DNA from 3 places in the Megamonas hypermegale genome. Region 1 is predicted to be linked to each of the others. Evidence: riboswitches for the same ligand, from Rfam matches in the RefSeq annotation. Region 1 holds a riboswitch; each other region holds the start of a gene.

Region 1 (10,474 bases):
GATAAAGCAGAAGCGGAAAGTTTAGTGCCAAAAGTTGTTATGGTAGATGAACGCAATCACCCAGTAAAAGTGCGCGGTACAGAATTAGAAGCTGAAATTGGCTGATATATATAAATTAATTAAGTAATTATAATACAAGTTTAAAAATAGGGGTATGTATACATTTGATATATATGCCCCTATTTTTTATTAAAATTTTGTTTTATAATATGTTCCGTGTAAATAAAACAGAGGAGATGATTTTGGTGAAGTTGATAACTTTTGCTGGCCCGCCATCTGTAGGGAAAACTTCTGTTATTTTGCGTTTAATTGAAGTTTTGCGTAGAGATGATAAAAAAGCGGGAGTAATTAAGTTTGATTGTCTGACAACTTTTGACCGCCAAATATACGAACAAGATGATATCCCAGTTCAAATAGGATTATCGGGAAAATTTTGTCCAGACCATTTTTATATAAGCAATATTGAAGAAGGTGTGAGCTGGGGAAAGAGTCAGGGATTTGATTATCTCATAACTGAAAGTGCTGGGCTTTGTAATCGTTGTTCACCGTATATTGAAGGTATCTTAGCGGTATGCGTTATTGATTGTTTATCAGGCATACGAACACCGCGCAAAATTGGTCCAATGGTGAAATTTGCTGATGTGATTGTCGTAACGAAAGGCGATATAATTTCACAAGCTGAACGAGAAGTCTTTTTATACAATGTTTATCAGGCAAATCCTAAAGCACAGATTATTTTTGTCAATGGAATTACAGGGCAAGGTACATTTATGTTAAAGAAATGTATTGCTAAAATTGAAGATATTGATAATTTAACTGGTAAAAAATTGCGCTTTACATCACCAGCAGCTGTTTGTTCCTATTGTACTGATGAAATGCGCATCGGTGAAAAATATCAATTAGGTATGACGAAAAAAATGGAATTTAGATAAGGTGGCTCATATGGATTTTAAAGAATTTGTGCAGACACATACGATTGGAGAAATAAAAAAAGCATATCCACAAGTAATTGATTATCTGGATAATACAGGTCTTTGGAATTTGCCAGATAATCTGACATTTGCAAAGGCTTTTGAAGATATCGATGAAGAGGATTTATGGCAAGTAGGCATAAAAGGCGACAATATTGCTGATGAATTGACGAAATTTATCGCAGCTATGCAAGATATTGATGTGCATGATGAAAATAAGATAGAAAATATTACAATTTTAGGTGGCGTCAATAAACAAGGCGAAGCTGAAAATATAAAGCTTTTGATAAATACAGGTGAAATAATCAGTATTGTCGGCCCTACTGGTTCAGGAAAAAGTCGTTTGCTAGCAGATATAGAATGCTTAGCACAGGCAGATACTCCTACAAAACGAACGATACTCATAAATAGAAAAGAATTAGATGATGAAGCTCGCTTTAATTTTGATGGAAAACTTGTAGCGCAATTATCTCAAAATATGAATTTTATCATGGATGTTAGCGTAGAAGATTTTCTCACTATGCATGCTAAAGTTCGTATGGGCAGAAATTGTGATTTTGCTGAAGTTGTAAATCGTTGTTTTGCCATGGCAAATGAATTAGCAGGTGAAAAATTCACGCTTGATACGAAGGTTACACAACTTTCAGGTGGTCAATCGAGAGCTTTGATGATTGCTGATGTTGCATGTATCAGTTCTTCACCTATTGTCTTAATTGATGAGATAGAAAATGCAGGCATTGACCGCCAACAAGCCGTAAAAGTTTTGGCTAAAAGTGAAAAAATCGTCATAATGTCTACACATGACCCATTACTGGCACTTTCAGCTGATAAGCGAATTGTCATTAAAAATGGTGGCATAGCAAAAATCATTGAAACAACACAACAAGAAAGAGATTGTATTGACCAAATTCGCAAACTCGACAACATTTTACTTGATATACGTCGCCGTTTGCGCATGGGTGAATTGATTGAAAATATTTGAGACAAAGAAGGTTTTTTGTGATGAAAAAGTATTTACTGCTTAGTGTGTTCTTTTTTTTAGGCAGTTTATTGTGCATGGTATTGCCAGCTCAAGCACGTGTACCATATTCTTATTTAAATATTGGCGGACTTACGCCAGACCAACAGATTAATTCAGCCTATTATGTATATGGCAGACCGACTGCAAATCTTGCTGTACGTAATTGTGGTGATTTTTACATAAATGAGGTAACGTATAATAGTGAGCTGATGGTTTATTATGTCAATGGTGGTTGGAATGAAAATGGACGTATCAGAGCTATTGTATGTTCAGAAGATAATATCGCTACAAATATGGGTGTAAAAGTAGGCATGACTAAAGATACAGTATGGCAAGTCTACGGTGACCCGGATAAACGTTTTAGAGAAACAGATGGTTCAACATGGTGTTATTTATCCAGTAGTACAGACCATCCTAATATGCCGATGTATTTTTTCTTTGATGATAAAGATGTGATAGATACGATTGTCGTTGGAGACATTGGATATTATTATTAAAATAAAAATCTGCAATAGTTATTAATGGACTATTGCAGATTTTTTTGTCATTTAAGGTAAAATAATATTTTAAAGAAAAATGAAAATTTTTTTATTGACAAATGATATAAGTAATGTTAATTTTATAATTAGAAAATTTAATAGTGAAAAGAATAGGTGTCTATCTATTAGACTTAATAGGGAATTCGGTATAAGCCGAAGCGGTCCCGCCACTGTAAAGACGAGCAATTTCACATTTATGTCATTGGGAATATTCCTGAGAAGGCGTGAATAGCGATGACTCTGAGCCAGGAGAACTGCCTATTTAATAATTACCGTTAGCATTTATAATGTTTGAACCTGCGAGTGATGGGAAGGCAATTTTGTAATAGGCATAGTATTAGTCTATTTATAAAAGATATGTTCCCTAATTCCAGTTTTGGAGTTAGGGTTTTATTTTTTGTAGTACTATAATGTTGTCATTTATGGAAAGGTCTACTCATTTTGAAGTAGACCTTTTTTATGTTTTTGGAGGTGATAGATTAAAAAAATTTTTTAATAAAAAATGAAGGAGTGATATTATTTTGAAACGATTTATAAATCGTTTAGTACAGATGATAATTACTTTAATCGGTGTTAGTTTTTTGACGTTTTGTTTGACATATCTATCACCAGGTGACCCTGCTGCAATGGTTTTAGAAGCCTCTGATACGATTGTTTCGCAGGAAGTTTTGGAACAGACACGTGAAGAAATGGGGCTTAATGACCCGTTTTTAGTGCAGTATGGAAATTGGATATGGGGCGTTTTGCATGGTGATATGGGAATGTCGTATTCTGGGAAAAAACCTGTAGTAGATAAACTCATGGAGGGTTTTGCAGGAACAGTACTTTTGGCAATCACAACAATCATTTTGATTTTGTTGATTTCTATACCATTGGGAATTTTTTCTGCTGTACATCGCAATAAAATACCAGATTTTATTGTGCGTGTGTTTTCATTTATCGGCGTTTCTATGCCAAGTTTTTGGGTAGGATTGATACTACTTTATATTTTTGGTTTAAAATTAGGATTGTTTCCTATAGCGACAGCTAGTATTTCATTAAACGGTATTGTGCTTCCAGCTTTGACTCTCGCTATATACCAATCAGCGAAATATACGCGCCAAGTTCGCACTGTTATATTAGATGAACTCAATCAAGATTATGTAATTGGAGCTAGAGCAAGAGGTTTATCTGAAAGTGCAATACTTTGGAAGCATATCTTGCCTAATGCGATTTTACCACTCATTACGCTTTTGGGTATGTCCATTGGTTGGTTATTAGGTGGTATAGCTGTCATTGAAACGGTATTTGCATGGCCAGGTTTGGGGAGAATGGCTGTATATGCTATTACTATGAGGGATTATCCTTTAATTGAAGGATTTGTTTTATGGATTGCTATTGTGTATACAGTGATTAATTTTTTAGTTGATTTATCGTATACATATCTCGACCCTAGATTAAAAAAAGGAGAGCTGAAATAATGGATTTTGTAAAGAAAAATAAATTATTCTCCTTTTATACATTTTTAGTTATTTCAATATTTATAGTTGCATTTTTAGCACCGATATTAGCGACACATGACCCATATGAATCGAATATAGCAAATGTTTTACAAATGCCTAGTGCAGAGCATATTTTAGGCACAGATAAACTGGGACGAGATACGTATTCACGTATTATTTATGGTACACAGACTTCATTATTCATGACGGTGTGTTTAGTTATTTTGACAGCAGTAATCGGCTCAATAGTAGGGATTTTATCTGGCTATTTTGGTGGAAAAGTAGAAATTATTTTAATGCGTTTTGCCGATATGATGTTATCATTTCCAGGTGTGATACTCGCAATAGCTATTGCAGGCATTTTAGGCGGGAATATCATCAATACAATTTTTGCTCTCGTTGTGGTTAGCTGGGCAAAATATGCTCGCTTAGTGCGAAGTCTTGTAATAAAGTTGCGTAATAATGATTTTATTATGGCAGCTCGTGTAAATGGGACAACGACTTTGAATATCTTATTACGTCATATTATTCCTAATATTTTGCCAATGGTGGTGATTACTGGTGCAATGGATATTGGAACGATGATGATGGAGATTGCAGGTCTTTCTTTTTTAGGCTTTGGAGCACAGCCACCTACACCGGAATGGGGACTTATGCTCAATGAAGGGCGACAATACATTCAGACAGCGCCATGGCTTATGATTTATCCGGGCATAGCTATTTTTATTGTAGTCGCTATTTTTAATCTTTGGGGTGATAGTTTACGTGATATTTTAGACCCTAAGCAGGAATGATTTTTAGAAAAGAGGCTGTATATGAAAGATTTTAAGATAAAAAAATTATGGAAGATTTTAAGTTTAAGTCTTTGTGGTGTTTTGACTGCTGGCATTATTTCAGGTTGTTCATCAGATAATACTACTGTTGATAAAAATACTTTAAAATTTGGTGTAACAAATTTTGCGGATACACTTGAGCCAACTCAAAATTATTTTGGTTGGGTAGTGATGCGCTATGCACTTGGTGAATGTTTGACAAAATTTGATGAAAAAATGAATGTTCAACCATGGCTGGCTGAAAGTTGGTCTATCAGTGATGACCATTTGACATGGACTTTTAAAATTCGTGATGGTGTAAAATTTTCAAATGGAAATCCGCTTACTGCAGAAGCTGTAAAAGCTTCGATTGAACGTGCATTTGCTAAAAATACACGTTCCGCTACTTTTTTTGAATATACAGAAATAAAAGCAGATGGGCAAAATTTGATGATTGCGACTACAAAACCACAGCCGAATATGCCAGGCTTTTTAGCAGACCCGTTATTTATAATTGTTGATGTTACAGCAGAACAGCAAGGCCGCAATTTTGCAAGTGAAGGGCCTATTTGCACAGGTCCGTATAAAGTGGAGTCCTTTGTTAAAGAAAAAGCTATCATGGTGCGCAATGAAAATTATTGGGACGGCGAAGTACCGTTTGAACGAGTAGAAATTCCATCTATTGATGACCCAAATACTCGCGCAATGGCATTACAATCTGGTGAAGTTAATTTTGCTGTAAATATTGCGGCTGGTGATATGGATTTATTCCGCAATAACGATAAATTTTATGTTGATGAAATATCTTCCTTGCGCACGGTGCTTGCACGCATAAATCATAATGGCATATTAGGTGACCCAAAAGTTCGTGCAGCATTTATTAGTGGATGTGATAGAGAAAATTACAATAATGTTTTGTTAAAAGGGACATTCCTCCCAGGAAAAGCACCAGTGCCACCATCAATGGATTATGGTTTTGATGAATTAAATGACCCGAATAGTTATAATCCAGAGCGTTCAAAACAACTTTTAGCTGAAGCCGGTTGGAGTGATAGTGATGGTGATGGAATATTGGATAAAAATGGGCAACCATTAAGTGTGGATTTTGTTGTTTATAATAGTCGTGCTGAATTACCACTTTATGCTGAAGCTGTACAAGCGGATATGAAAAAAATTGGTATTAACGTCAATATAAAGAGTGTAGATTATAACCTTATTGATAAAATGGGCATTGAGGGAGATTATGATTTACTCATTTCTAATATCACTACAGCGAATACAGGAGACCCAGAAATTTATTTGAGTTGGTATTGGAAGACAAATCATAATGGAGATAATCCACAAAATGGTTCTGGTTATAGCAATCCAGAGCTTGACGATGTGCTTGAGCAGTTATCTGTGGAATTTGATAAAGAAAAACGCCGTCAATTAATCATAAAAGCACAGCAAATCATCATGAATGATGGAGCAGCTTTATTCCTCGGCTATCCGCAAACTAATATTGTAAGTACAAAAGGACTTGATGGTGTAAAAATGTATCCATCGGATTATTATTGGTTGACAAATAAAATAAAACCTGTGGGTAACTCTTAAAGGGGTTGAGTGAAGATAGATGTTACTTGATGTATCAAATTTAACTGTGGCATATGAAAAAAATAAACAACCAACAGTGGAAAATATTAATTTTTCTTTAAAAAGTGGAGAAATACTCAGTATCGTGGGAGAGTCTGGCAGTGGTAAAACTACAGTTATTAGAGCCATAATGGGATGTTTGCCAAGTAGTGGCAAGGTTATAGCAGGGAAAATCATCTTCGAAAAAAGAGATTTACTGACTTTTAATAAAAAAGATTGGCTTAATATACGTGGAAAAAATATGACTATGATTTTTCAAGATAGTGGTAATATGCTTAATCAGGTTTTGCCCATTGGAAAACAATTTATTGAGTATTTGAGAATGCATGATAATCTTACAAAAGAGGAAGCATATTTCTTTGCAGTGGAAATGCTTACCCGCATGAATTTGCCCAATCCAGATAATATAATGAAATCATATCCGTTTGAACTTTCTGGTGGCATGCGCCAGAGAGTCGGTATAGCGATGGCGATGATTTTTAGACCAGAATTATTACTTGCAGATGAACCAACTTCAGCACTTGATGTGACAACGCAAGCTCAAATAGTTAAGGAACTGATGTTTATACCACGTAGCTGTGGTACAGCTATGATTGTAGTAACGCATAATATTGGTGTAGCAACATATATGTCAGATAAAATCATGGTCATGTCTAAAGGTAAAATTATAGAATATGGTAAAACAAAAGATATTATTAATTCACCAAAGGCCGAATATACAAAAGCTTTATTTGCTTCGGTACCGCAGATAGGAGGTAAAAGATATGTCTAAGCCAATTATGCAGATAGAAAATATTACGAAAAAATTCCCTGCTTTTGGCGGAAAGCTTTTGACGGCGTGCGATAAAGTCAGTTTGACAATAAATGTGGGTGAAACAATAGGTATTGTAGGCGAGTCTGGTTGTGGAAAATCGACAGTAGCAAAAACTATTTTGAGTATGCATGCACCAACAAATGGAAAAATTCTTTTTCGTGGAAAAGATATTACTAAATTGAAAGGCGAGGAACGACGTCAAATTTGTCGTCATATACAAATGGTTTTTCAAGACCCTACAGCAGCTTTTAATCCTAAAATGAAAATTGGCAATATCATTTGTGAACCACTTTTAAATTTTAATTTGATAAAAAAATTTCAGATTAAAGAAAAAGCACAAGAACTTTTGCATTTAGTAGATTTACCACCAGATTTTGTTGACCGTTATCCTCATAATATGAGTGGTGGACAACGCCAAAGAGTGGCTATTGCTAGAGCATTAGCATTAGAGCCTGAAATTATTGTTTGTGATGAGGCAACGAGTGCATTAGATGTTTCTGTACAAGCAAAAATAATTGAGCTTTTAGTGAAATTGCAGAAAGAAAAAGGTATCACATATATTTTTATCTGTCATGATTTAGCATTAGTCAGTTTATTTGCGCATAGAGTAGTTGTCATGTATCTTGGCAACGTTGTAGAAAAAATAGATGGTGACAAATTAGAAAAAGCAAAACATCCATATACAAAAGCATTGTTAAAAGCTGTTTTTTCAGTAGATGAAGAAAAAAATCAACAAATAGAAATTTTAACGGGAGAAGTACCAAGCCCGCTTGATTTGCCAGTAGGTTGTCCATTTCAAAATCGTTGCCGATATTGCAGGGATATTTGTAGAGAAGTAAAGCCACAGTTAGAAGAGGTAGAAGAAAATCATTTTGTAGCTTGCCATTTACAAGAATGATTTCATTGAGGTAAGCATCTATAAAGATTTTATGGGTGCTTATCTAAATTATTGAAAATATATCCCCTATGGGAGCTTGTTATATTTGTTTATTTTCAGTATAATCGAGAATGATTTTCATTATTCTATAATAAAAAGGAGTTATTGTATGAAGTTATTAAAGCGATTAGTTTTTGTAGGTTTGATAGTAAGTCTTACGTCGACAGGATTTGCTCAATCAAATGATGTAAAAATTCAAGAAAAAAATGAAAAAAATATTGAAGTAAAAGATAACGAAGATAACTTAGCTGATAATAAAGTTGAGAAAAAAGAAGAGGTGATATCTTTTAAGGGATTATCGCGTTACGATATCCGTCATGATAATCGCCCTGGGAAAAAAGGTGAAACACGAAAATCTCTTTGGCGCAATCGATTAGAACCAACTGTACATTTAAATGAAGATTGGAAAATTAAAAGTCGCATGGATTTTGAAAAAAACTATAAAGCAAAAGGAGATGACAAAACACATTTTTATAATCGCATGCTTTATTTACAGGGAAAAGCTTTAGGTGGCAGTATTTCTGCAGGTAAAGTAGATTATGCTGATTTTGCTAATATGAATATTGCATACGGTATGGTTTTTGATGATTATATAAAAGGTGTCAAATACAATTATACTGATAAGAATACAAATGCGATTTATACAGCAACAGTAGGCAATTTTTCATCACCATACAATGATAAAGTAAATGGCAAGATGTACTACGATAAAAAGCAGATTTATCCAGAAGATGGCACTCTCCATTATGCAGGAATTCAAGCAGAAATTCCTGTTTCAGATAAATTAATGGCAGGTGCGGCATATCATAATATAAGAGGTGGAGAATTAGATGATACACAGCAGATTTTAGAAATTGCTGGTGAATATAAGTTAGATGAAAATTTTAAAATCGGTGGAGCATATGCGATATCTAATCTCAAAGCCGATAAATATGGGTTTGATGATAGTGCGCAACAACAAGCATATGTTATACAAATGAATTATAAAGGAGCAAAACGCTCTACACCGAATAGTTATGGACTTTGGGCAGCGTATAAAAATCTTGGCAAATTAGCTACTTTTATGCCTACATATACAAATACATTCGTTGGCGAACAAGGTTATGAAATTGGCGGTAAATACGTTATCGCTAAAAATTTGACAGGAGAAATTTCATATTTTAATGGAAATGATATAGAAAACAATAAAACCAAAACGCGTTGGTTTGGACGTGTTGAATACCGTTTTTAAATAATTTAGATGATAGGAGTTTTTATGGTATCACAATTAACGTATAAAGAGTATTTAATGGTAACTATACCGTTTATGTTGTCAACTGTAACACAGCCTTTATTAGGTGTTGTAAATACGGCAATCATGGGACATATGAGTGAGGTTTTTTATATTGCCGCTGTTTCGCTTGGTGTTATTTTATTCAACAATATATATTGGTTATTTGGATTTTTGCGTGTATCTACTACGAGTTTTTCAGCGCAAGCATTAGGTAAAAATAGTGATGAGAGTAAATTTTTATCATTGTTTAGACCGCTTGTCATTGCATTTATCATCAGTGTAGTATTTATTTGCATATATCCATTTATTTTTGCATATTATGTTGAAATGATGCAGCCGGAAGCTTCGGTTATAAGTTTAATGAAAAAATATTGTGATATTGTTATTTGGGGAGCTCCTTTTGTTTTATTTAATTATGTGACGCTAGGTTGGCTTATGGGACAGATGATTATTCGCTATACAATGTTTATGCAGATATCAATGAATGTAGTGAATATTATTTTATCATTTGTATTCGTATTTATATTGCATATGGATATAGAAGGCGTGGCGTATTCTTCTCTCATTGCTCAAGTTTACGGCTGCATTATTGGTTTTATGGCAATTTATTTTAGAGGAAATTTAAACTTCTCTAAGCAGTATGTAGAACAACTAAAAAGTATTAAACCATTTTTATCGATGATGAAGGTAAATACAGATTTGATGCTTAGAACTATTTGTCTTTTGACGATTAATAATTTATTTGCTATGGCAGGAACTTCTTTAGGAACGACTACACTTGCGGCAAATGCTGTTATATTAGAGATTATTTTTATTTTAGTATATTTCATTGATGGCATGGCAAATGGTGTAAGTGTTTTTTCTGGTAAAGCATTTGGAAAGAAAGATAAGCAATTATTGAATGAAACTTTGCAAATTGGATTGCGTTGTTTAGCTGTATTCATGGTTGTAAGTTCTATTGTTGTGTATTTAATGAAGTCATACCTCATCGGGC
Region 2 (10,474 bases), 720 kb from region 1:
CTACAGCCAACGCCTGCAATCAAACGAAGTGGCGAAAGCATCAACACATTTGTCATAATATGCCTTTTCGGTGAAATAAACACACAAGGCGTATAGCTCAAGTTCAATTTGCTCATTTTGATTTTTTTTGCCGTAATATTAAATTGTTGCAAAGCTTTTACGTATTCATCAGCTTTTTGCCAATCTTCATCTACATAATACGGCACTTTTATGCCAGCTACCATAGCAGCATTTACATTTTTTATATGGCTAAACGGAATTGTTTTCAATTGTAATTTGCGCGCAATGACATCTGGAGCAATCATTTTATTTACATCTGTTGCAGTTGTAATCACAGGTACTGCTTTTAATATTTTAGCCACTTTATCGGTGAGTTCATTTGCTCCACCTAAATGACCAGAAAGAAGACTTATAGCGAAATTTGCCTGTTCATCTACCACTATAACAGCTGGGTCTTTAGATTTATGAACTATATACGGTGCTATCATTCGCACTGCAATACCAGTTGAAGTGAAAAAAATCAATGCTTGATATTTATAAAAAATCTCTGCTATTAAATCTCGCATTTTAGCAAATAAAATAGCATTTTTCGACAGATTTTGTCGTCCTTCTTTTACATAAATATCGCAGTCTTGTAATTCAAGCTGCAATTTTTCAGCTAAATTTAAGCCATTTTCAGTTACAGCGATTAGTGCATATTTCATTATTTATCTGTACCTTGACGATACATATGGCTAAAATCTGGTGCATAAAGACGAGATTTTGCATATTCTGTGTCTAAGCATTTGCCAACGACAATCATTGCTGTACGAGAAATATTATTTTCTTTAACAATATCAGCTATTGTTTCAAGTGTACCGCGTACTATTTTTTGTTCTGGCCAAGAAGCTTTTTGCACAATAGCAATCGGTGTTGTCTTATCGTAGCCACCTTCAATCAATTGTTCAACAACATCAGAAATCATATGTACACTGAGGAAAATACACATAGTAGCTTGATGTGATGCCAATGATTTTAATTTTTCTTTTTCAGGTACAGGTGTACGACCTTCGTTTCTCGTAATGATTACTGTTTGAGAAATTTCTGGCAAAGTATATTCTTGTTTTAATGCTGCGGCTGTAGCTAAGAAAGAACTTACACCAGGAACTACAGTGTATTCAATATTGCGACGGGAAAGTTCATCCATCTGTTCTTGAATAGCGCCATAAATTGCTGGGTCACCAGTGTGAAGTCTAACTGTCATTTTACCTTCTTGTTCAGCAGCAGTAATCGTTTCAATAACTTCACCTAAAGTCATTGAAGCGCTGTTATAAATTTCACATTCTGGTTTAGCATAATCCAATAAAGCTGGATTTACGAGTGAACCAGCGTAAATTATTACATCTGCTTCTTTTAACAATCTCTGTCCTTTAACTGTGATGAGTTCTGGGTCTCCAGGGCCTGCGCCAACAATATAAACCATAAAAAATATCCTCCCTAATTCACGTTATTTTACTTTTTTACAAGTAACAATATAAACTGGATTTTGTGCATTAAACATATCATAAGAACCAATCTTGCGCAAACGATTAACTTGCACTTGAATTGCTTCATATGTGTAATTTTCTTTTTTTGTCATGTATTCTGTAATCTGTGCTATCGTTTGAATGGTAACGGCATTTACGATAATTCTGCCACCTGTTTTTAATTTAGTATCAATTAAATCCAAAATTTCAAACATATGCTTTCCACTGCCACCGATGAACACAACATCGCAACTAGGTAAATCATCTAAACCTTTTGGTGCTTCTGTAGCAATGACTTCTACATTATTTTCTAATTTAAATTTAGCGATATTTTGATGCAATAAATTAACTGCTAAATCCTTTTTCTCTATAGCGTAAACTTTTCCCTGTGGAGCAAGTAAAGCCGCTTCAATGGATAAAGAGCCTGTGCCAGCGCCAATATCCCAAATGATATCATCTGGTCTAACCTTCGCTTTGCACATCGTCAAAATGCGAATTTCTTCTTTTGTCATCGGCACTTTATCGCGAATAAATTCTTCATCTGCTATTCCTGGTAAATTCAATAATACACCAACTTTCTTTCTATAATTTTTATATCAACCTTCTACTATCATCACGCAATGAGAAGCTATTTCCTTTGTCTGTGCTTCTTCTAAGGATAAACAAGCAATTTTTTCATCGGGATAAGACAATCTTGAACAGATATACGCTCTTGCATTTTTATCCCAACCGCGTTCTATTAAATATTCTGCAATACGCCCTGAATTAAATTTATTATCCGTGAGCATACCGATAATTCGCCCTTTAACGTATACTAAATCTTCATCTTTTGGCACTCTGCCATGAAAACTAAGTAAACTTGCTTCTTGCCATGGAAGTGCTATCTTAGCAAATGCAACTTGCATTGAACTAAGCCCCGGAATGACTTTTATCTGCTCAAGCGAAAAATTCTTTCTCAATGAACTCAGCAAAGAATAATAACCTGGGTCTCCTGACACCATCACAACTACATCATTTTGCTTTAATTCTTCACCGATAAAGTTCATAACTGCTTTGATATCAGCTTTTATAGCAAAAGTCTTTTGACCTTCTCGTGCAAAATCAGCTAAAGCCCTACTGCCACCGACTAATACTTTTGCATTTTCAATAGCTTTTAAAGCTTTTGGCACTACATATTCTCTTGCACCGGGACCAATGCCAGCTACAATTATTTTAAATTCCAACCCAATCTACCACCTATTTGTCTTGCATTATCATCCATACCTAGGATTTCACCTTTTAAAGTCACAATGACAGTGCCAACATTCAGCGCATTAAATACATGTTGTTGACTGCGCAAACTAGCTCTCTGTGCTAATAAATCATAATAACCCTTTTGCTTTAAATTATATTTTTCAATAATTGGCATAGCAGCTTCTGTCGTCTTAACTTTAAAAATTTCTTCTATACCTTCTTTATCCATGCCGAGTAAAGCAGCATATGAAGCTAATATTTCTAATCTCGCATCAGCTATTTTGCTATGTGTATAAAAAATTCCGCCAGAAACTTTTACTAATTTGCCTAAATGACCTAAAAGCAATACGGATTTTATACCTTCATCAGCGGCAAATTCCAACATATGACCGATAAAATTACTCGTTTGAATTAATGCTTTTTGTGGCAATTCTAAACTCTTTGCTATATTTTCGCCTATTTTTCCCGGAACAAATACTATATCATCAAAACCATTTGCCTTTGCTACGGAAATCTGTGGCGTCAAAGAATTTTTAAAGCCTTCTTCGGACATCGGACGCACAATACCTGTCGTTCCAATGATTGAGATGCCACCTTCAATTCCTAATATAGGATTTAAAGTTTTTTTAGCTAATTCCACACCTTTCGGTATTGAAATTGTAATATCACAGCCATAATTTTTTGGCAATAATTCGCGTACAACATTTGTCATCATCTTGCGCGGGCCTGGATTTATTGCAGGCTGTCCCGGTGCTACAGAAAGACCAGGCTGTGTCACCGTGCCAATTCCTAAACCAGCATGAAAATTTATCATTTCACCTTGCGGATTTATTACTACTTCCGTAAACACAGAAGAACCATGTGTAATATCCGGGTCATCGCCACCATCTTTGATGACTTCTGCCTTTGCACCGTGCTCAGTAAATTCTATGTTTTTAATAGGAATATGCAATAGCTCACCACTTAAAGCATATAAATCTACTTCATTTACGATATTGCCTTGTAGCGCTAAGATTGCCGCTTTAGTTCCTGCCGCAGCACATGAACCCGTTGTATAGCCACTTTTCATCTTTTTGTGCATAAAAAAATCTCCCTTAGACAGGAAGATATACTACTCCTACATCAGATTTTACCTCAATGTAAAAATATCTATCCACCTGCCCATCTCTCGTGAGTCTGAAAATCTATAAATAAATTTTCGCGGTGTTTTCCCAACAGGCAAGTCTCCTGACTTAGGTTCTTCGCTGTACTTCGCCTTCCCAAATACAATTCAGTGACATAATTGAAGCAAGCTCCCCTTACAGTGGCGGGACCGTACCGGCTTTCCGGTTTCCTTATTAAGCTAACGCACCTGTCTTTATAAAATTAACATAATAATATTATAGGCATTATCTTTTAATACTGCAACTGATTATTCAATCACCTATTTTTACTGCTATACATATCTAAAATCTCATCAATTTCACTTTTCGGCATATCAGGCAGATAAATAATTTTCCTTGCTGGAATGCAGTGCTTGTTTATCATCTTTTCCATGAAAATCATATCAAGCCATTTTCCAGCTTTATAACCGCATTTTGTAAAATGAGCTATTTTTTTATAACCCATTTTTGTATGAAACATTATGCTTTGCGGATTGGGATACGTTATGCTCGCATATAAATTAGTGATATTTTGTTTTTGCAGTATCGCTTCTAATATTTTATATAATTTTTCACCTAAATGATTGCCTTGAAATTGTTCCATTATATAGATAGAAGTTTCAAGTCCCCAATTATACGCTACTCTCTGTCTAAATGTAGACGCATATACGTAACCTGCAATTTTATCATCGACTATTGCTACGATGTACGGAAATTTACTCAATACATTTTCCATTCTCCGTCTAAATTCATCAATACTTGGTACTTCATACTCATATGTAATATCTGTATTTTTTACATATGGAGCATAAATATTTAACAAATCTTCAGCATCACTTAACTGCGCTAAGCGAAATTTTATATTCATGAATAATTCACCTCAAAAAATTTTTAGCTTTAAATATTCTAAAACGATAAAAGATTTAATTTCAACATCTATTTAAATTTAAAATTATAATTGATATTCATTATTGACATTTAATATACAATAAGATATATTTTAAGTATACCCCTATGGGTATATAAAATTAAAGATAAAATAGGGAAAAGAGGGATTACCATGACTACTTCTGACAGTTGTTCTTTACACGACAAAAATTTAAATACCCATAATCATTCCACACACGAACACCATTGTAATTGTTGTCATCATGAAGATGATAATACACATCACGAAGCAAATTTCCATGAATACCAACAAAAAATTTATAAAATAGATAATATTGATTGTGCTAACTGTGCCGCTAAAATTGAAACTAAACTCAATGAATTACCCGAAATTGAGCATGCTTCATTGACATTTCTGACTAAACAGTTAAAAATCACAGCTAAAAATCCCGATGAATTACTCGATACCATCACTAAAATAGCAAATACTATTGAACCTGGTGTTACTATTACACCATTTCAAAATAATGCTATTCCATCTGGTTATGTAGAAAAAATTTACACGATTGACAATATTGATTGCGCTAATTGTGCCGCTAAAATTGAACACAAATTAAATGAACTGCCAGAAGTTTATAACGCTACATTGACTTTTGCTACAAAGCAATTGAAAATCGTAGCTAAAAATCCCGATGAACTTTTGCCTACTATGCGCAAAATAGCCAATAGTGTAGAACCCGGCACTACTATCACTTTGCGCTCAGAAAATAAAAAATCTATTGATACACAAGATACAAATTTCTTTAATAAAAAAAATATAGCCATTGCTGAAATCATTATCGGCGCAATTTTATTTGTAATCGGTGAATTCACTGATTTAGTTCCCGACAAATTTTCACTTTATCTTTATATCATCGCATATTTAATTCTTGGCTGGAAAATAATAAAAACCGCCATAACTAATCTTTTCCGTGGCAATGTCTTTGATGAAAACTTTTTAATGAGTATCGCTACGCTCGGTGCTTTCGGCATTAAAGAATATCCAGAAGCTGTCGGCGTAATGCTTTTTTATCGCATTGGCGAATATTTTGAAGAACGCGCTACAGAAAAAAGTCGCAGTCAAATTATGGAAGCAGTTGATTTACGACCGGAAACAGTCAATTTAATAAAAGATGATAAAATCATCTCTCTTCCTGCTGAAAAAGTGCAAGTAAATGATATAATTCTCGTTCGCGCTGGTGATAGAATTCCTGTAGATGGAACAGTCATCGAAGGTGAAAGCCGCCTTGATACTTCACCTGTAACGGGCGAGCCAGTCCCTATAAAAATTTCACCAAATAGCCATGTAACTTCTGGCTGTCTAAATATATCTGGCGTCATAAAAATGCGTGTAGATAAAATTCTTTCAGAATCCATGGTTTCTCGCATTTTACAATCGGTTGAAAATGCTGCTGCTAATAAACCTAAAATCGACCGCTTCATAACTCGCTTTGCTCGCATTTACACACCAATCGTCGTCGCTATCGCTGCTATCACTGCCATCATTCCATCACTTATAACGGGCAATTGGGAATACTGGATTTATACAGCATTGACTTTTCTCGTCATCAGTTGTCCATGTGCTCTTGTATTAAGCGTGCCACTCGCATTCTTTTCTGGTATTGGCAGAGGTTCTCGCCAAGGCATATTATTCAAAGGCGGTTTAGCCATTGAAGCGCTCAAAAATATCAAGACAATCGTCATGGATAAAACAGGCACTATCACTGAAGGAAGTTTCAAAGTCAAAGAAATCAATCCTACAGAAAAACATTCCGCTAAAGAATTATTATCCTATTGTGCTAGCGCTGAAAAATTTTCCACACACCCAATCGCCACAAGTATTGTAAATGAAGCTATAAATCAACAAATCACGCTCCAAACAGCACAAGAAAATCAAGAAATCGCTGGTGAAGGTTTAGTCTGCAAAATAAATAATCAAAATATCCTCTGCGGTAATAAGCGCTTGATGAAACGCTTTAATATCGCATTGCCTGATGATATAAAAAATTCTGCTAGCACAGAAATATTCATAGCTATAAATAATGAATATGCTGGCTCTATAATCATTGGAGATACGATAAAAAAAGACGCTAAAACAACTATTCAAAAATTAAAATCTTTAGGCTTAGTAACTGCTATGTTAACGGGAGATAATGAACATACAGCTCATGCCGTAGCTAATGAAGTCGGCATTGATAAAGTTCATGCAAAACTTTTGCCAGATGGTAAATTGGAAAAACTTTCTTCGCTGCGCAGTGAATACGGCAATGTATTTTTTGTCGGTGACGGCATAAATGACGCTCCAATCTTAGCTGGTGCCGATGTTGGCGCAGCTATGGGAAGTGGCGCTGATGCCGCAATCGAAGCCGCTGATGTCGTATTCATGAATTCTAAAGTTCATTCTATCTTACAAGCTATAAATATTTCTCGTGATACGCTCAAAATAGCTTGGCAAAATGTCGTATTTGCCATAGCTGTAAAAGTATTAATCATGGTGCTAGGTCTTGCAGGATATGCTTCCATGTGGGCAGCCGTATTTGCTGATACTGGCGTTGCCATGATATGTATTTTAAACTCAATTAGAATTCTCTATAAAAAATACTAAAAATCCTTAAACTGCTGATTTTCTTATCAGCAGTTTTTTATTTTCATGATATAATTTAATTATGAAAACCATATAAACATAAAGGAGAATTAAAATGTTTGGACTCGGTATTCCTGAACTTATTTTAATTTTAGTGATTGCTCTCGTGATTTTCGGTCCTAAAAAATTGCCAGAAATCAGCAAAGCACTCGGCAAAAGCATTAAAGAATTTAGAAATTCCACTTCAGATATCACAGAAACAGCTAAAACCATAAAAGATGTATCTGATGTTGCAAAAAAATTAAAATAACAATCATTTGAGGTATATATTTTGACAACAAATTTTACTCATTTTAATAATGAAGGAAATGCTATCATGGTAGATGTCAATGACAAAGACATCACAGACCGCATTGCCATTGCTAAAGGCTCTATCAAAGTAAATGAAGATGTCTTTTATGCCATTAAAAATAATACAGCTAAAAAAGGCGATGTCCTAGCTGTCGCTCGCATTGCTGGTATCATGGCGGCAAAAAAAACAAGCGATATAATTCCACTTTGTCATCCGCTTTTTATAACTAAAGCCACTGTCGATTTTGAATTAGATGAAACAAATTTTTTAATAAATGCCATTGTACAAACGAAAGTTAGTGGAAAAACAGGTGTAGAAATGGAAGCACTCCATGCTGTAAGCGTTGCACTTTTAACCATTTATGATATGTGTAAGGCACTTGACCGCTCTATGGAAATATTAAACATCCATTTAGTGCATAAAGAAGGCGGCAAATCTGGAATTTATGATAGAAAGGCGTAATATATGGGAAAAATTTTAGCTGTATGTATCAGTGAAAAAAAAGGAACATTAAAAAAGGCAATACCTGTTGGCGAAATGATAAAAGACTTCGGTTTAAAAAATGATGCTCATGCTGGCAAATGGCATCGCCAAATAAGTTTACTCGCAGTAGAAGCCGTTCGACAATTTTCAAATAAATACGATATGAAAGTACCTGCTGGCGCATTCGGTGAAAATCTCTTAGTTGAAGGCATTGATTTAAAACATTTGCCCGTAGGTACAAAATTAAAATGTAATGATATCTTGCTTGAAATAACACAAATTGGCAAAAAATGTCATTTAGGCTGTAATATTCAAAAACAAACAGGTGAATGTATCATGCCTAATGAAGGTGTTTTTGCTATCGTTTTAAATGGTGGCATTATAAAAGCAAATGATGTGATTACAATAGAAGGTGATTAAATGTTTAAAGCCGCTATTATAACAGCTAGTGATAAAGGTTATAAAGGATTGCGCGAAGATTTAAGTGGCTCTTGCATAAAAAAAATTCTCGAAGAAGCTAATTATGAAGTTGTGTCTATCGATGTTTTGCCCGATGAGAGAAATTTAATTGCCGATAAATTAATAGAACTATCCGATAAAAAAATTCCGCTCATCTTCACTACTGGTGGAACTGGATTTTCTCCACGCGACAATACACCTGAAGCAACCCGCGATATCATTGAAAAAGAAACACCGGGAATTTCTGAAGCAATTCGCGCTTATAGCCTTAAGATAACACCGCGCGCTATGCTCAGTCGCGCTACATCTGGTATCAGAAAACAATCTTTGATAATCAACCTTCCTGGCAGTCCTAAGGCTGTCAAAGAATGTTTAGATTATATACTGCCAACTTTAGACCATGGCTTAAAAATCATGCTTAATCTTGACAGTGAATGTGCTAGAAAGTAATTGGAGGTTTTATCATGCAAGAAGTTTATGAATTTCTAAAATCAGCAAAAACTTATTATTTAGCTACAATAGAAGATGAACAGCCACGCGTACGACCATTTGGCACCATCAACTTATTTGAAGATAAATTGTATATTCAAACTGGCAAGAAAAAAGATGTAGCTAAGCAAATTGCTAAAAATCCTAAAGTAGAACTTTGTGCTATGAAAGACGATACTTGGCTTAGAATTTCTGCTACACTCGTTGAAGATAATCGCCTTAGTGCACAAGAAGATATGTTAAACCATTATCCTACACTAAAAAGCATGTACAAAGCAGGCGATGGTAATACTGTTGTTTATTATTTAAAAGATGCAACTGCTACTTTTGCTTCTTTAACTGGTAAATCAAAAACAGTAACATTCTAATAAAATATAAGTAAAAAGCCTTTCGTCTAAAAAATAATGACAAAAGGCTTTTATTTTTATTGTGCTCGTTTTTGTATGAGCTGTGCTACTATGCTAATTGCTATTTCTGCTGGCGTTTCAGCTTTTATATCAATCCCTATCGGCATCACTATACTTTTTATCTGTGCTTCATCAAAGCCATGTTGTTGTAAATATTTTTCTACATACGCTTTTTTATGTCTACTACCGATTGCACCGATGTAAGCCGGTTTTATTTTCAATAATTGCTCTAATACAATCGTGTCCTTTTCATGTCCACTTGTAATTGCCACTGCAAAATCCGTCTTAGCGATTTTCACCTTAGATGAAAAATCTTCATATTGAGTTATTATAATGTCTCGCGCTTTAGGAAAATATTTTTCATTAGCAAATTCACTGCGCTCTTCTATAACTACATAATCAAATTCTAAATCAGGCAAAAGTTTTGCCACTTCTTGCGCTACATATCCGCCACCAAATAAATACACGGTAGGATTTTGCTTAAATTTTTCTAAATACATCCCACCATCTGCATTTATTTCAAGTGAAGATTTATGTTTTAATTCTTTATCTTCTTTTGCTAAAATGGTGAAATCAAATTCATTCATTTGATTTTTCCAAGCAATTTTCACGATGAATTTTTGTCCGTTTTCTAATAAATTTATCGCTGTTTCAATCTGCGGTAAATCTTTTTTATTTAAATATTGTAACAATACTTTTATCTGTCCACCACAAACCATGCCAATTTGTGCTGCTGTTTTATTATTTAGAGAAAAATCTTCTATTGATGATTTTTTCTGCACTAAATTAACCTTAGCTTTTTCTACTGATAAATGTTCTAAGATGCCCCCGCCAATCGTATCGACAGTCGTTCCATCTTGCAAAATCAACATATGCGCACCTACACCACGCGG
Region 3 (10,474 bases), 320 kb from region 1:
ATTAATACTATTAAAAATAAAGGTGTAATAGTAAGTTTTGCCCCAAATAGGTAAGCTAAAATGATGATTATAGCGGAAGATATCATACCGCGCAAGACAGCAGCTAAAACTTTGCCTGCTACAAAAGCAAGGGGTTTTATAGGCGCAATAAAATATTCTTCGAGTGATTTATGATAAACTTTTTCAGCATGAACAGGGGTTAAACTATTAAAAGCGATATTCATTGAATTTAGTGCTAAAATACCTGGTACGAGAAAATCAAGATATGAACCCCCTGTACTAGTATTTATAGCACGACCGAGCCCCCATCCAAAGGCTACCATATATAAAATAGGTGCTACCATACGGCTTAAGATGAATTTTATCATGCGATGTTTTAAAACAACCCAATCACGCCAAAAAACAGTCCAAATATCGTATAACATCAATTAACCGTCCTTCCTGTCAGTTCGACGAAGACATCTTCTAAATTACTATGGCGAATAGTGGTACTCGTATCAAGTGTAGAAGCGAATTGTGCGCATTCTTGGCGAGAATTAAAAAATTTATATTCACGGCTATTTTCTCCATCCCACTCAACGACGTATTTACCGAGTTGATGACAAAGTTCAGTAGGGGTGTCAAGTTTGATTAATTTTCCTTTATTTAAAATGGCAACACGATTACATAAATTTTCAGCTTCTTCAATATAATGGGTGGTTAAAACGACAGTCACCCCATCTTTGGGGAGACGGCGAATTAAATCCCATATACGGCGGCGAACTTGTGGGTCTAATGCGACGGTCGGTTCATCTAAAAATAAAATTTTAGGATTGTGCATTAAAGCTCTAACGATGAGCAAACGGCGCTTCATACCGCCAGATAATTTTTTTACGCTATCATTTATTCTATCTTGTAATTCTACATATTCAAGCAATTCATTGATGCGCTTATGGCGTTGTTTTGTCGGCATATGGTGCAATCTTCCGTGAAGTTCCATATTTTCCCATACTGTTAAATCTTGGTCAAAATTTATGTGTTGAGGAACAACACCAATGTATTTTTTTATTTCCTGTTCATAGGAGAAGATATCTTTATTATCGTATAATATCTTTCCACTAGTAGGTTTAGTTAACATGGTAAGCATACGAATAGTAGTTGTTTTGCCAGCACCATTTGGCCCTAAGAGGCCGAAGATTTCTCCACTATTGATGTTTAAATTGAGATTATCCACTGCTGTTTTTAAAAGTATTTTTCCATCTTTGTTTTTAGTAGGAAATTTTTTTACTAAAGAATTAATAGTTAGCATATATTCACCTTGTTTATTTTGTTAGTGCTACTGGAAAAATTATCTTATCTTGCGGGTTTTGACAATTTTGGTAAATATCGGCTTTTACACCGAATACGTTAGCAAGATTATCGGGATTTAATGTGTTTTGAGGGCTACCTTGAGCAAAGACTTGTTTATCTTTGATGATGACAATATCATCGGCATACATTCGAGCATGGTTGATGTCGTGTAATACCATTATTATAGTCATATTTTCTTTTTTATTTAGTTCTGTTACAATCTGCATTACTTCTAATTGATGAGCGATATCAAGATATGTTGTCGGTTCATCTAAAAGTAATATCTGTGGTTGTTGAGCAAGTGCCATAGCTATCCAAGTGCGTTGTCGTTCTCCACCAGAAAGTGTTGAAACGAGGCGGGATGCAAATTTATCTACTTTAGTTTTAGCCATAGCATTTTCAATGATGTCTTTATCGTTTTGATTGTCAGAGCTTTTAAATAAAGAGCGATAAGGAAATCTACCATAGGAAACGAGTTCTTTTACTGTTAAATCATTCGGTGTAGTAGCTCCTTGAGGCAGTATTGCCATCTTTTTAGCGATTTTTTTTCGCGACCAATTTTTGATATTTTGGCTATCTAAGAATATATCACCTTTGTAATTTCGTGATAAACCAGAAATAGCTTTTAAAAGTGTTGATTTACCGCAACCATTTGGCCCAATGATAGCAGTGCGCTTTCCTGGTTTAAAATCGAGGTTGATATCATTTAAAATGATTTTATTGTTTATTTTGATAGTTAAACCACGTGTCGATAGCATATTAAAGCTCCTTTCTTAATAGGAACAAAAAGAATGGCGCTCCAAGTATAGCCATAAAAATTCCGACTGGTAGTTCCATTGGCGCAAAAGCCACGCGTGAGAAAGTATCGCTATAAGTTACGACAGCTATTCCGAGTAGCGCTGAAGCTGGTATTAAAAAACGGTAATCTGAACCGATTATAAGGCGAGCTGTATGAGGTACTATGAGGCCGACAAAACCGAGTAGTCCAGCCACTGAAACAGCACTTGCTGCGAGCAGTGCCCCTATTGCTGTCAAAATGATGCGAGTAGCTTCTATATTTACACCGAGACCTTTAGCTATATCATCGCCTAATTGTAATATGTTTAAATGGCGTGAGCCAATCATGGCTAATATAAAGCCAATGATGGCATATGGTAAAATGATTTCTACATGTGGCCAAGAGCGTGCGGAAAGACCGCCGACCATCCACATCAGTGCACCATGAACTCTATCACTGTACAATACGAGTATAGCTGATATACCTGCACCTAAAAATGCAGAAACTGCGACACCTGCTAAAATTATGCGCAATGGACGAATGCCGTTTTTCCAAGCAAGGGCATAGATGCAAACAGCAGCAAACATAGCACCAACAAAAGCTATTGGTGTGATTAAATATTCCATATTGGGAAATAATACGATTACTAATATACCGGTAAGCCCTGCACCGGAGGAGATACCGATAATATGTGGGTCTGCAAGCGGATTTTTCATTACCGCCTGTAAGATAGCACCAGAAATGGCTAAATTCATACCAACGAGTGCTGCTACAATTGTGCGAGGCAGGCGAATGTTCATCAATATTTGTTGATGAGAACCAACTGCACCGGTTGATACATTTTGCCATAATTCATCAAAAGGTATAGCAACTGCGCCGTTCATGATACTGCATAAAAAGCCTGTAAAAGCCAAAATGGCGAATACTGCTAGCATTAGTATTCGCCATTTATCAATTGCTATGCCCAATTTTGTATTTTCATTAATTGATTTATTTTGCATAGTCTAATCCACCATTAATTGAATTTATCCGGATAAGCCAGTTTTGCCATAGTTTCTACAGCTTCTGGATAATGAATACCAGGGCTTAACAAAAACATCTCTTGAGGTAAGAAATAAACTTTATTCGTTTGTACAGCTGGAAGTGTTTGCCAAGCTGGATTGTTCTCTACATTTTTCAGCATAGCTTCTTTAATCGTTTCCATTTTCCCCATACTTGTTACAAATATTATTTCTGGATTTTTTTCTACGAGTGTTTCTAAGCTGTATGGTGCTGCTGTAGGATTGCTTTCAAGTGGTGTTATGCCATCTGCGATATTTGTGAAGCCTAAGATTTTGGCAACAGAACCAGCAATACTATTTTCTAATTGTACTGTAACATTTTGTGATGTACTGTGTAAAATAGCGATGCGCTTATTTTCTTGCGGAATTTTCGCTTTTATAGCAGCGATTTTACTGTCCATATCATTTATGAGTTTTTGAGCTTTATCAGTATTGCCTGTAATTTGACCTAAGATATCGACTGTATGTTGAACTTGTTCGTAAGTGCGCATATCAAGTACGATTACAGGAATGTTATTATCTTCAAAAGTCGATACAAATTTGTCATTCATGCCTTTATAGGCAATTACTAAATCAGGTTGTTGTTCGATAACTTTTTCTAAATTGATATTGTAGACATTGCCGACTTCAGGTAAATCTTTATCTTCATCTGGAATGCCTGTTTTTGCAGATACTCTGGCAATAATTTTGCCGTCTACAGCATGAAGTGGTTCCAAAAATGAAGCAGACAGCGGAAGAATTCTTTCAGGTTTTTTATTTAACGTTACGACTCTGTCAGCAGCATCTGTAATAGTTAAATAACTATCAGTATTTTGTGCTGTTTGTTCATTTTGATTGCCACAGCCTGTGAATATAAAACAAATGCTAATGATGAGCAAAAGACATGCCAGAGATATTTTTATATTTCTCATAACGTCTATTAAAAGCGTTTATTAAACGCTTTTGCTCCTTCTAGTCAAGATTGTAGATAAATAATTGAGTTTTTTATCTTTTTGAGCTGGTAAATCAGTGATTACTTCTTCATCTGGTAAACCGCAACGGCTTACGAGAACAGCATTTTCAATCATATCATTATCTGTTAACGCATCTACGATTTCAGGATAATTTTTGTAGACTTTCATCATTACAACATTGTTTGATACAGCAAGTGCTTTATCGATAGTTTCTTTATCTGCTGTTGCTGGAATAACGCTGATAATATCATTTCCTTCAACGAGTGGATAACCGAGTTTACTTCCAATAGCACAAAATGCTGGAACACCTGGAATTGTTTCAATATTGATGTCTTTTTCTTTAGCTAAAAGGCGATAAACATAGATGTATGTGCTATAAAACATTGGGTCGCCTAAAGTTAAGAATACGACATTTTTACCAGCTTGCAGTAATGCAAGGATTTCTTCTTTATTTTTTTGCCAAGCATCAGTCGTTTCAAAATTAACGACCATAGGGAATACCTGGTAAACTATTTCAATATCTTTTTTTAAATATGGTTTTGCAATGCTAAGTGCTACGCTACCATCTTTTTTTTCTGTTTTTGGGGCGATTAAAACATCAGCTTTTTCAATAGCTTTAATCGCTTTCATTGTTAATAATTCTGGGTCTCCAGGTCCTACTCCAATACCATAAAAAGTTCCTGCCATAAAAAATCCTCCTGTACAAAAAGGTATGTAGCGGAAAAATCTACTACATACCTTATTTTTTTACTTGTTTTAGATACGTTATTTATTTTACACTTGCAAAATAGAACGCGTCAAGCTTAGTAATATTATTCAGCTTCAAGAGCATTCCAAGATTCATTAGCTCTATCTACAAATAATTGGCGAATATTTGCATTTTCACCTAAGCCGTGAATATATGTTGTTACATTGAAACCTTCTGCCTGTAATATTGATTTATGTGAGTCAGGTTCATCGCCTGCCATATCGTTGTTAGCATGGTCGCCTGCTACCATCATTAATGGCATTATAGTTACGTTTTTAATTTTTTGTGCTTTTAATTTAGGGATAATGTCTTCAAGATTTGGTTTACCTTCAACAGTGTAAATCATTACTTTTCCACCGTAAAGAGCATCTAAACGGTCTTGCATTACAGCGTAATAAGCATTGGCAGGGTCTGGTGTGCCATGAGCCATGATAAGCACAGCATCATCTTTGCCGAGTTTTGGCATTTGACTGCCGAGAGCTTTCATAGTGTCTTCTACGTCATCTCGTTGGTTTTCTTGTCCCATCCAATACATTAAAGGTGTACCGATTGTCATTTTCTTGAATTGATTTTTATAAATGTCATAAACGGCTGTTTTATAATTGTATTCCATGCCAGGAATTATATCCAAAGATGTAAGGGCTACGCGAGTATAACCTTCTGCTTTTAATTGAGCTAAAGCTTCTTCTGGTGTAGGAATAGTGATGCCTTCTTTGGCTTTTATGCGGTCAATGATGATATGGGAAGTAAAAGCAAGCACTACTTTTGTATCAGGGTGAGCTGCTTGAATTTGTTTTACAGTAGCTTCGATTGTTTTTGCACGTGTTTCTGGGTAAGTAGTTCCAAAGCTCATAACTAAGATAGCATCTTTGTTTGGAGCTTTTTGTAAATCCGCATCAGTTGTATTATAAGTACGAACACCTATTTGAGATGCTTGTAAAAGTGCAGGTGTAGCATCTTTTACTTCAGTATTGAGGCTGTAAGCTGCAAATGATGTGGTGCAAAAGCCTGTAAGTGCCATACAAGCCATAGATGCAATTAACATTCTTTTCCATTTTGATTTCATATTATCGTTCCTTTCTCTTTGTACAAACTAAAACTTAAAGTTGTCTATTAAAATTAATTGTGTTGTTGAGTGAGTGAGTGTTGATAGAAAGATTTTATTAATTTTAATAATGACAAACGATAAGTTTTCAAATGAGTTATCACGATAATACCTGCTTTAGTCTTTTTAGGTTAAAAGTTCAAAAAAAAAGAACCTTCTGCGCGCTAAAAGGTTCTTTGGATTGCTTAATAAAGCTTCAAATCTCCTACCTATCTCTCGCAGGTCATAACGGTGATTGACAAACAGGCAGTTCTTCTGACTCAAGTTCATAGCGTCTTCAAGCCTTCCCAGGATATAAAAAATATCCCAGTGACGTAATTTTGAAGTTGCTCCCTTCTACAGCGGCGGGACCGTAGCAGCTTATACTGCTTTCTCTATTAAGTCCAATAATGGACACCTGTTCCACTCAATATTAAATTATAAATTAAACTAATTGTATAATTAATTTAATCTCTTTTTTTACAATACCATTGTTATTCATATTTTGTCAAGGTATTTTACTGTTGGGAAACGTTTATGGTATCAGTGGCAAGTCCAAATTTTGTAATTCCTGCTCCTTTTAATTTATCTAAAAGTGCCATTATTTTTCCATAATCAATACTTTCATCAGCGCGAATGACAACTGCAAAATCAGGATTTTGACTGTATTGTACCTTGGCATTTTGAATTAGAGTTTCTTCATCAATGGGTTTATCTTCTAAGTACAAAGAGCCATCAGCTTTCATGGTAACGAGATAATTGACATTTGTCTGTGTTTGGGCATTAGCCACCTTAGGCATATTTACAGGGATTGTTTTTAAATCCACCATATATAAAGTGCTGAGCATGAAAAATACGAGTAAGAAGAACATGATATCAATCATTGGGATAATCATGACTTCTGGTTTGCGGAAAGAACGTCTGTTGCGAAGGCGCATTATTTATCACCTCTATTAATTAACCCTTCAATTAGTGAGAAGGCTTGTTCCATATCAGTTACAATATGGTCAATGCGCTGTACGAAATAAGAGTGAATGGCTAGTGAAATGATAGCAACACAAAGACCTGTAGCTGTAGCTATCAAAGCTTCACCGACGCCACCTGTAATGGCAATAGCTTGACCTTCTTGGAGATTGAAGATACTAAAAGCAGAAATCATGCCGACAATAGTACCTAGTAAGCCAAGCAGTGGAGCCATAGTTACAATTACATTTAAATAATACAGGCGAGCTCTAAATTTAGATAAGCTGATACCTGATTGAACTTCAAGCATTAACATGATGTTGATATTCTTGTTGTGCATTTTGTTAAAGGCAAAGCTTAATAAAGCAGCTAAATCTCCTTTAGTATTGTTTGCTAAATTTTTGGCTTCATCAATTTTGTCATTTACCATTAAACGGTAGAATTTATCGGCAAATTTTCTACCAGAGTCCGCTTTAGAAAAATAAAATAATCTCTCTACACCAACGGTAATTATAAAAATAGAACATAATAGCAGAATGTACATGACAAATCCGCCTTTATGAAAATATTCTACGCCTTGCATTAATAAATCCATAAAAAATCCTCCTGTTGTAAAACATCTAAAATAACTCATAAAAATGATAGTATTATAAATGAACATTGTCAATTAAACATTTTTATAAGCTATTTATTCAAGAGCCATTTAATTGCCATAGCTGTTCTTTGCGCAGAATTATGGTAATGGTTTCCATGATTTAATTGAAATACGGTATTAATTTTTTTAGCATGATAAAATTGTTCGATTTCTTTAGTATTTAATTCAACTTTCTTTAAAAATTGATTGCGTGATTTAGCTTCTTTATCACCTAAGGAAAAATATAAATATTTAGGAATTGTTTTCATTTCATGAGAAAAAATAAATTCTTTAAAATTAGGGAACCATAAAGAGCCAGAAACACTAGCACATCTTGAAAACAAATCTGTTTTATAAAGTGAGTAAATGGCAAATAAACCACTTAGTGAATAGCCTATGATACCTCGCCAAGCGATTGATTTTGATAGATTTTTTTCAACAGCAGGAATTATTTTTTGCGTTAAAAATGTTAAATATTCATCTGCCCCACCTGTATAAGAGTCGCCATTTTTGAAAATAGGCGGTGTATTCCATGGAACCATATCATAATTCCAGTTAAGATTACTGATGGATACGAGTGTAAAATCCTCATGATATGTATCTTTTATTAATTTATATATTGTGTTACTTTCATCAATATAGTTGTTTAAATAAATGATGGGTTTATTTTCTGTGTTACTTTCATAAATTAAAATTTTTTTGTTGTTTATAGTAAAATCTTTCATCTTATTCACCTGCTATCTATGATGTTTTAATTTGATTGTATATCAAAAAGAAAACTGAAAAAAGCTGAAAAACATGATATTATGTAGTAAATTTGAGAAATCAAAGAGATAAGGAAGTGCTTTAAATGATAACAACAAAAATAACAGTGGCACATAGTGATGTTGCATCGTTTTTATCAAAGTTTCAGAATGTTCCACGATTTTTGGCGTACTGCAAACAATGTCAAAATTACAATGCTAAATGGTCATGTCCAGAACTTACGATAAATCCTAAAACGTATTTAAATGATTATAGTGAGATTTATCTAATCGGTTTAAAAATAATTTACGATGAAGAAACAAAAAAAGAAATAAATACAAAAGAAAAAATAATTGATTTTACAACTAAATTATTGCGTAAAATGAAAAATCAATTATCAGATTGCTTATTGGAAGTAGAAAAAGAAATTCCAAATTCAGTATCATTTTCTTCAGGCGGTTGTGCGTGGTGTTGTAAATGTACAAGACCTAGTGGAAATCCATGTAGAAAACCAGAAAAAATGCGCTATTCGTTAGACTCTTTTGGTATAGATTTAAGTAGAGTTACAGAAGAATTTTTAAATATAAAGCTTTTATGGGGCCTAGATGAATTGCCAGATTATCATACATTAATTCATGCTATAGTTGTTAAAAAAGATACTGATTGCGAATTATTAATGCAAAAATTAAATGCTATCAAAATTAATGCTATACAATTAAATAAAAGTTTGAAATAAATAATAAAAAACAGCGTATGACAATAAGTCATACGCTGTAGTTTTAAAAAGAATCTTTCCTCCTATAAAGTTAAGGGAAATATAAAATTGGGGGAAAGAAAGAGAGTTAGCAAATTATTTTAATTTCCAAGCGATGTCGGAAAGGAATAATTGGTCTTTGAAAGCATCGAGGTCGAGGTCTTTTGTGATATGAACGAATTCGATACCCATGATGTTTGCCCAGTCGCGGAGTTGTTCAGCAGTTACAGTGTAGCTGATTACGCAGTGATGAGCACCACCTGCTAAAATCCAAGCTTCAGCGGATTTTTCAAGGCAAGGAAGTGGTTTCCACATAACGCGAGCAACAGGGAGGTTTGGCATAGGCATGATAGGTTTAACGCATTCAACATCGTTTACGATAAGACGCATTCTGCCACCCATATCGATTAATGTAGCAACAATTGCTTTGCCTGCTTTACCTTCAAATACGAGACGAGCTGGGTCATCTTTGCCGCCGATACCGAGTTCATGAACTTCGATTTTTGGTTTGCCAGCAGCAACGCTTGGGCATACTTCAAGCATGTGAGCACCGAGGTTGTAGCTATCTTCGCCATCTTTACCGAAATGGTAAGTATAGTCTTCCATTAAAGCTGTACCTTCATCAATGCCCTGTGCCATAGTTTTCATAACAGCAGTGAGGCAGGAAATTTTCCAGTCGCCTTCAGGACCGAAGCCATAACCTTGAGCAGTCAAATCTTGAGTTGCAAGACCAGGAAGTTGGTCCATACCATAGAGGTCTTCAAATGTATTTACAAATCCATCAGCATCATTATCTTCGAGGAATTTTTTAATGCCGACTTCCATTTTTGCTTGATAGCGAACAGATGCAATGTTATCTGTATTCATTTCATATTTTGCTTCATATTCTTTTACTTGAGCATCAATCTGTTCTTCTGTTACAGCGTTGATGTATTGTACTAAATCGCCAACAGCCCAAGTATTTACAGACCAACCAAATTTGATTTCAGCTTCTACTTTATCGCCTTCAGTTACTGCAACGTTACGCATATTGTCGCCAAAACGAACAACTTTTAATGTACGGCTAGCAATAACACCGATAGCAGTACGCATCCAGCTTGCGATTTTTTGCTGAACAGCATCAGTTTCCCAGTAACCAACAACAACTTTACGAGCAAGACGCATACGAGTGCCGATAAAGCCATGTTCACGGTCGCCATGAGCGGACTGATTAAGGTTCATGAAGTCCATATCAATTCCTTCGTTAGGAATTTCTTGGTTGTATTGTGTATGAAGATGTAAATAAGGTTTTTGTAATTTTTTCAAGCCACGAATCCACATTTTGGATGGGGAGAATGTATGCATCCAAGTGATGATACCAGCGCAAGTATCGTCATAGTTAGCATCCATTACAAATCTGTCGATTACTTCGGCAGTAGTACCTACA

The links. A riboswitch is a leader RNA that binds a small molecule or an ion and turns the genes downstream of it on or off. The one in region 1 is predicted to bind cobalamin.
Region 2: it holds a riboswitch for cobalamin, as region 1 does, so the genes downstream of both, cbiD (cobalt-precorrin-5B (C(1))-methyltransferase CbiD) here and nikB (nickel ABC transporter permease) in region 1, are expected to answer to the same signal.
Region 3: it holds a riboswitch for cobalamin, as region 1 does, so the genes downstream of both, CKV65_RS09805 (sirohydrochlorin cobaltochelatase) here and nikB (nickel ABC transporter permease) in region 1, are expected to answer to the same signal.

What each region holds. Positions count from the first base shown of each region.
Region 1 covers NZ_LT906446.1:121,139-131,612, forward strand. Annotated here, with positions in the region: gene panD (aspartate 1-decarboxylase) at 1-105, shown strand, start outside; gene CKV65_RS00595 (GTP-binding protein) at 246-932, shown strand; gene CKV65_RS00600 (ATP-binding cassette domain-containing protein) at 943-1,953, shown strand; gene CKV65_RS00605 (outer membrane protein assembly factor BamE) at 1,974-2,489, shown strand; cobalamin riboswitch at 2,627-2,807, shown strand; gene nikB (nickel ABC transporter permease) at 3,053-3,991, shown strand; gene nikC (nickel transporter permease) at 3,991-4,806, shown strand; gene CKV65_RS00620 (ABC transporter substrate-binding protein) at 4,828-6,417, shown strand; gene CKV65_RS00625 (ABC transporter ATP-binding protein) at 6,437-7,228, shown strand; gene CKV65_RS00630 (ABC transporter ATP-binding protein) at 7,221-8,168, shown strand; gene CKV65_RS00635 (hypothetical protein) at 8,317-9,438, shown strand; gene CKV65_RS00640 (MATE family efflux transporter) at 9,463-10,474, shown strand, end outside.
Region 2 covers NZ_LT906446.1:1,627,950-1,638,423, forward strand. Annotated here, with positions in the region: gene CKV65_RS07890 (cobalt-precorrin 5A hydrolase) at 1-704, opposite strand, end outside; gene cobM (precorrin-4 C(11)-methyltransferase) at 704-1,462, opposite strand; gene cbiT (precorrin-6Y C5,15-methyltransferase (decarboxylating) subunit CbiT) at 1,487-2,068, opposite strand; gene cbiE (precorrin-6y C5,15-methyltransferase (decarboxylating) subunit CbiE) at 2,102-2,728, opposite strand; gene cbiD (cobalt-precorrin-5B (C(1))-methyltransferase CbiD) at 2,713-3,819, opposite strand; cobalamin riboswitch at 3,939-4,108, opposite strand; gene CKV65_RS07915 (GNAT family N-acetyltransferase) at 4,158-4,748, opposite strand; gene CKV65_RS07920 (heavy metal translocating P-type ATPase) at 4,941-7,412, shown strand; gene tatA (twin-arginine translocase TatA/TatE family subunit) at 7,507-7,701, shown strand; gene moaC (cyclic pyranopterin monophosphate synthase MoaC) at 7,723-8,205, shown strand; gene CKV65_RS07935 (MOSC domain-containing protein) at 8,209-8,646, shown strand; gene CKV65_RS07940 (MogA/MoaB family molybdenum cofactor biosynthesis protein) at 8,647-9,135, shown strand; gene CKV65_RS07945 (pyridoxamine 5'-phosphate oxidase family protein) at 9,150-9,542, shown strand; gene CKV65_RS07950 (XdhC family protein) at 9,599-10,474, opposite strand, start outside.
Region 3 covers NZ_LT906446.1:2,030,006-2,040,479, forward strand. Annotated here, with positions in the region: gene CKV65_RS09775 (ABC transporter permease) at 1-425, opposite strand, end outside; gene CKV65_RS09780 (ABC transporter ATP-binding protein) at 425-1,288, opposite strand; gene CKV65_RS09785 (ABC transporter ATP-binding protein) at 1,302-2,087, opposite strand; gene CKV65_RS09790 (FecCD family ABC transporter permease) at 2,089-3,108, opposite strand; gene CKV65_RS09795 (ABC transporter substrate-binding protein) at 3,123-4,079, opposite strand; gene cobI (precorrin-2 C(20)-methyltransferase) at 4,101-4,808, opposite strand; gene CKV65_RS09805 (sirohydrochlorin cobaltochelatase) at 4,934-5,935, opposite strand; cobalamin riboswitch at 6,203-6,390, opposite strand; gene CKV65_RS09810 (ExbD/TolR family protein) at 6,472-6,891, opposite strand; gene CKV65_RS09815 (MotA/TolQ/ExbB proton channel family protein) at 6,891-7,511, opposite strand; gene CKV65_RS09820 (alpha/beta hydrolase) at 7,601-8,275, opposite strand; gene CKV65_RS09825 (DUF2284 domain-containing protein) at 8,401-9,030, shown strand; gene araA (L-arabinose isomerase) at 9,145-10,474, opposite strand, start outside.